Linked DNA regions of Tolumonas auensis DSM 9187. Each later gene encodes a partner of the first gene's protein in a complex. Links are inferred from orthologs where the notes say so. Each region holds a gene or a part of one and is shown on either strand. Other genes may lie near its edges. The genes, in order: accA and accD.

What was found.
Region 2: the proteins of accA (region 1) and accD are in contact, whole or in part, in a solved structure (PDB 8UXZ), measured with the Escherichia coli proteins. The link is inferred for Tolumonas auensis DSM 9187 from one-to-one orthologs.

Annotation. Positions count from the first base shown.
Region 1 is NC_012691.1:2,288,530-2,291,677, reverse strand. What follows is about bases 71-2,887. They hold accA (acetyl-CoA carboxylase carboxyl transferase subunit alpha), read left to right. Parts: upstream 71-909; coding sequence 910-1,866; downstream 1,867-2,887. Other genes in these bases: amrB (AmmeMemoRadiSam system protein B), read right to left, coding at 2,482-2,887; amrA (AmmeMemoRadiSam system protein A), read right to left, coding at 1,914-2,504; dnaE (DNA polymerase III subunit alpha), read left to right, coding at 71-892. Outside these bases: more of dnaE, read left to right, coding at 1-70; more of amrB, read right to left, coding at 2,888-3,148. UniProt on the Escherichia coli protein: Component of the acetyl coenzyme A carboxylase (ACC) complex. First, biotin carboxylase catalyzes the carboxylation of biotin on its carrier protein (BCCP) and then the CO(2) group is transferred by the carboxyltransferase to acetyl-CoA to form malonyl-CoA.
Region 2 is NC_012691.1:1,730,915-1,734,113, forward strand. Bases 1-2,868 are described here. They hold accD (acetyl-CoA carboxylase, carboxyltransferase subunit beta), read right to left. Parts: upstream 1,934-2,868; coding sequence 1,067-1,933; downstream 1-1,066. Other genes in these bases: folC (bifunctional tetrahydrofolate synthase/dihydrofolate synthase), read right to left, coding at 1-1,070; truA (tRNA pseudouridine(38-40) synthase TruA), read right to left, coding at 2,055-2,840. Outside these bases: TOLA_RS08000 (FimV/HubP family polar landmark protein), read right to left, coding at 2,929-3,199.

The DNA.
Region 1 (3,148 bases):
TTTTTGTAACCGGGTCGATATTAAACGCCTGAACAAACGGGTCATGGAAAAGCTGATATATGCCGGTGCCCTGGACCGGTTAGGTCCGCATCGTGCTGCATTAATGGCATCGCTGGAAGAGGCGATGAAAGCGGCAGAACAAAAAGCGAAAGATGCCGCTCTCGGACAAAATGATCTGTTCGGTGATCTGTTTGCTGATGACGGCGTACTACCCACGCCGACCTTTGCCGATGTGCCTGAGTGGTCTGATCAGAAATGGCTTGATGGCGAACGTGAAACTCTCGGTTTATATTTAACGGGCCATCCGATAAATCAATACTTGGCGGAGCTAAAGCATTATACTTCCGGCCGTTTATGCGATTTACAGCCGACCGAACGGGATAAACCAGCGGTAGCGGCGGGTCTGGTTCTGAATGCCCGTATCATGGTAACCAAGCGTGGTACCAAGATGGGAATTCTGACATTAGATGACCGTTCCGGGCGTTTAGACATTACTTTGTTCAGTGAAGCACTGGAAAGATATGAGTCGTTGCTGCAAAAAGACCGTATTTTAGTGGTTACGGGTCAAATCAGCTTTGACGAGTATGCGGGTGGCATTAAAATGTCGGCCCGCGAAGTATTGGACATTGAAGATGCGCGTGGTCGTCACGCACGGGGATTGCGGGTAAAAGTGACGCAATCTGAAACGGCAGATCGTTTTATGCAAAATCTTGCCGGCATATTAACGCCTCATCGTGCAGGGATTTGTCCTGTGCATATCTGCTACCGCAGAACGGGTGTGCAGGGGCAGCTGACGTTGGGGACCGAATGGCGGGTAACGCCAACCGATCAACTACTGAACGAGCTGCGAACCCATTTGGGCAAGCAAGGCGTAGAACTGATATTTGAGTAGCGATTTCGGGTACAATTATGAATATGAATTTTCTGGAATTTGAACAACCTATTGCTGAACTGTTGGCGCAAATCGAAGAACTGAAACATGTTAGTGAGCATGTTGGCAGCAGTGTGGATCTGACAGATGAAATCAAACATCTGGAAAAGAAGAATGAAGAGCTGACCAGAAAGTTGTTTTCTGATCTGGGCGCATGGCAGATTTCTCAGCTGGCTCGTCATCCGCAACGTCCTTATACCGAGGACTATATTGCACGCATGTTTACTGATTTTGATGAGATGGCTGGTGATCGGGCTTTCGCTGATGATAAAGCGATTGTCGGCGGTACAGCTCGTCTGGATGGTCAGCCGGTAATGGTGATTGGTCACCAGAAAGGCCGCGACACACAGGAAAAAATCAGACGTAATTTTGGTATGCCAAGACCAGAAGGCTATCGTAAAGCATTGCGTCTGATGCAGATGGCTGAACGTTTTAAAATGCCAATCCTTACCTTCATTGATACGCCGGGTGCATATCCGGGGGTCGGCGCAGAAGAACGTGGTCAGTCAGAAGCGATTGCCCGTAATCTTAAGGTGATGTCGAGCCTGAAAGTACCGGTTATTTGTACTGTGATCGGTGAAGGTGGTTCAGGTGGTGCACTGGCAATCGGCGTCGGTGATCGCGTGAATATGCTGCAATATTCCACCTATTCGGTGATCTCACCGGAAGGTTGCGCCTCTATTCTTTGGAAGAGTGCGGATAAAGCCAACGTAGCTGCTGAAGCTATGGGGATTACAGCTGCTCGCCTGAAAGAACTGAAATTGATCGACAGCATTGTGCCGGAACCGCTGGGTGGTGCACACCGTAATGTGGATGAGATGGCCAATCTGCTGAAACAACGCATTCTGACCGATCTGAATGAATTAAATTCATTGCATACAGATGAATTGTTGAGAAAACGGTATCAGCAACTGATGTCACATGGTTATTGCTGATAGAGACGAATAGAAAACAGCGCCCTTCGGCGCTGTTTTTTTTATACTTATTCCAGTGCTAATTCACCATCTGGCTCAATAAATTCAATGCTGTGGTAACGCCATGCCTTCATCTGTGCCGGCCAGTTTTGGGGTGGCCAGCCACCTTTCAGTAACAAATGGTGCAGGAATTCTTTTTTATCCGGTAACTGACGCCAGACAGCAGGTAAAAAAGTAGCCCGGTGATAGCCATCGCTCAGCCATAACCCATCAGTAAATGGCACCAGTGCCGCCATTAACTCTTCCCGACTGGTGGCCGGCAAAGGTTCTCTTTCACTGAGTACTGAAATGCTGATGATGCAATCCGCGAGTTCAGCTGCTGTCAGTGGTGGGAAACGGGGATCCTGAAAGGCAGCGGCCCGGGCAAAATACGGGATAGATTGCTGCAGTGGCATATCCTGCTCCAGAGTGCCAATACAACCGCGGAGTTCGCCGTGTTTATGCAAGGTAACAAAACAGCCTGATTTCAACTCACCATGCGGCAGGATTGCTGCTGTTTCTGTGTCTGTGTCCGGCATCCAGTGTGCCTTAATGGCATTGCGCGCCAGCGTCAGCATTGCCCGGCGTTCATTTAACTCAATAGAGGGCAAAAGCTGCATATCCCACCACCCGTTCTTTGTCATGCGATGTATCGCCGGAGTTACATTTTGCCAGTAACTTAATATCCAGCTGTTGCTGATGAGCCCAGTGCAGTGCACCATTCAGGGCATAACAACCGCAGGCCTGATCGCCGGTTAAGGTTTCACTGAACTGCAGAATTTGCCGGATGGTATAGTCATCCTGTAGTTCGGCTATGTCCTTGCTGAGATAGTGACTGAGGTCGCTGCTGACAATGATCAGCGTATCATCGGTCATAATTTGTTCAATGGCGTGGCTCACTGTTTCTGCCGGACAATCGCCTACCACCAGCGGGATCAGACTAAAGTCGCCCAGTTGATACTGCAGAAATGGTAGCTGAACTTCTATGGCATGTTCCTGTCGGTGTGCTTCGGTAGCGGCAATCACGCCGGGTAATGACAGTAATGACGCTATCGCTGGTTTATCGAGCGGAATAGTACCAAAAGGTGTTGCCTCGCCATCCCAGTGCTCAGGAACAGCGATGCCCTGCAGATAGACCCGGTGCGCCGGGCAGAGCACAATCACCCGCTTGAAATCTCCTTTCTGCAGCAGACTGTATCCCTGTGCGGCAATAGCACCGGAAAAACGGTAACCGGCATGGGGAAGGATCAACATCCGTGGTTTC
Region 2 (3,199 bases), 560 kb from region 1 along the record:
CCGGATAAATCAGCCAGATGCCAGGCAGATACATATGGCACAACATGCTGCAGTGTATGCGCTATGTCTTTATCTTTAAGCATACCGACTACGGCAATTATTTTGTCTGCTTTTTGCTTTTCTAATTGCATTGCCAGGTAACGGGCAGCATGAGGATTATGCGCAACATCAATAATCACCGTTGGATGATTCTGTAATGTCTGGAATCGGCCAGCTAATTGAGCATTTTCCAATCCGGACCGGATAGCACTTTCAGATACCGATAAAGGAACATGTTCCAGGACTGCCAGTACGGTTGCCGCATTCTGTAGTGGCAAAGCCGGAACAGGTAAATCAGTAAATTGCCAGTGCTGGCCAGTGAATGTCCATTTATCTTCTGTTAGCTGGTAACTGAATTGTTCACCAACCGTGTATAGCTGAGCATTAATTTGGTTTACTGCTGCATATAATGTTTGCGGAGGATTAGGTTCACCACAAATTGCCGGTTTTTCTGAACGATAGATGCCCGCTTTTTCTGTAGCAATTGCATCTCTGGTATTACCGAGCCAATCGCAATGGTCCAAATCAATACTGGTAATGACAGATATATCAGCATCAATAATATTAGTGGCATCAAGCCGGCCACCCAGTCCCACTTCAAGAAGAATGACATCAGGCTGGTATTTTTTAAAAACGGCAAACGCCGCGAGTGTTCCGAATTCAAAGAAAGTCAGGCTGATGTCTGCTCGTTTCTGTTCAATGTCTGCGAACGCAAAGCACAAATCTTCATCACTGACTTCATGACCATTTATTTTCACCCGCTCGTTATAACGCAGCAAATGCGGGGATGCATAAACGCCCGTTGTATATCCGGCGGCCTGTAAAATACTGGCCAGCATCGCACAGGTAGAGCCTTTACCATTTGTACCACCTACGGTGATTACAATGCCCGGTAATTGCGTTAAAGCTGCTCTTTCTGCCACCGTTTTGACACGCTGCAACCCCAGCTCAATTTGCTGAGGATGTATCTGCTCTAAATAAGAAAGCCAGTCGGATAAAGACTGGCTTTGAGTCATGACTGGCAATGTCATGCGTGACTTTCCCCGATAACGCTCAGATTCATAAATTTACTCAGAATTGAGGCTAATTTATCGCGCATATCACGTCGATCGACAATCATGTCAATAGCACCCTTTTCCAGCAAAAATTCTGAACGCTGGAATCCTTCAGGCAATTTTTCACGCACTGTCTGTTCAATAACACGAGGACCAGCGAAACCAATCAATGCTTTGGGTTCACCCACGTTAATATCACCCAACATAGCAAAGCTGGCAGAAACACCGCCCATCGTTGGATCTGTCAGAACGGAGATATAAGGCAAACCTTCTTCGCTTAAACGCTCCAGTGCAGCACTGGTTTTGGCCATCTGCATCAGAGAGAACAGAGCTTCCTGCATACGTGCGCCACCGGATGCTGAAAAACAAATCATACCACGACGCTCTTTAATGCATTCTTCCACTGCGCGCACAAAACGGGCACCCACTACAGAGCCCATTGAACCGCCCATGAATGCGAATTCAAATGCACAAGCTACAACAGGAACACCTTTGACAGTTCCTTTCATGACAACCAGTGCATCTTTTTCATTAGTATCTTTCTGAGCTGAAGTCAGACGATCTTTGTATTTTTTTGAATCTTTGAATTTCAGAATATCCTGCGGCTCAAGTTCAGCGCCCAACTCGCTGCGATTATTAACGTCAAGAAAACGCTCTAACCGGGCTCTGGCACCAATCCGCATGTGATGACCACACTTAGGACAAACAGATAAACTACGTTCTACTTCGGCTTTGTATAATACCTGCTCGCACCCATCGCATTTCGTCCAGATACCTTCAGGTATGTTGTGACGACGAGAGTTATCGCTTTTGGGAAGAATCTTTTCAAGCCAGCTCATGGGATTCCTTACTTTAGTCTTAACACGACCAAAACTTACTGATTAATCTCGTTTTGATCGATAGCATATCAACCGTGCATTAAAGCACAAAAGACACAATTTGTTTACTTATCGTTATAATTTATGCGTTAAACCATAACGGCCCTAACGGTGGTTTAGGTAACCCGTAATGAAGTGGGTATGTAACATCCACCAGGTACAAACCTTCAGCTTTTGCTGTGGCACCTGACACCGTTCTGTCTTTGGCGTCCAGTATTTCACCAATCCATTCCTTTGGTTTTTCACCAGTACCAACAAGCAATAATGAACCCATAATATTTCTGACCATGTGATGCAGAAATGCATTCGCCTGAATATCCAGAATGACATAACTTCCGGCCCGATGAACCGACAGGGACATAATATTCCGGAATGGCGTATTGGATTGGCATTGTGCAGCACGGAATGATGTGAAGTCACGCTCACCCAGTAAAAGCTGACCCGCCTCATTCATCTGATCTGCATTCAGCGGATGATAGTAGTGACTGACACCTTTTGCCAGAATACCGGGACGAAGCGGTTCATTATAAATGATATAGCGATACCGGCGTGCTGTAGCAGAAAAACGGGCATGAAAATTATCATCAACAACATGAGCCCAACGTACTGCAATATCATCCGGAAGCTGTGCATTTATACCCAGCGTCCAGGCGGACATTTGCCGGTTGGCTGTTGTATCGAAATGAATCACCTGCCCTGTCGCATTGACCCCGGCATCTGTGCGCCCTGCGCACTGTATTTCTACAGGATGATTAGCGACCCGCGATAATGCAGTTTCCAACTCTTGCTGAACACTGTTTACTTCCCGCTGTCGCTGCCAACCATAGTAGTCAGCACCGAAATACTCTATACCTAGCGCAATACGCATATTTTTCTCCGAACTTTATCGCGCGGGATTATACGTCAGCAAGAGATAAAAAAAAGTGGTGATCTCGGTCACCACTTTTTATATTTATTTATACAATCCGGGAAAGTAATTTTTCAGCCTCTTTTATCTGTTCGCTGCTACCCATAGCCTGCACTTCAAGCAATAACACTTTAGCATTCGCTTTATCATCAATTTCGAGATAGGCACGGGCCAGATCAAGTTTGGCGCCGACACCGCCATCATCGTCAATATCAATACCATCGTGCTTCGGTAACATGTCCGGAAATTCATCCAGACCGACATCCAGATTTGGCTGTATCATTTCAGGATTAACTGATGCGCCGACTTCCTGTTGTTCA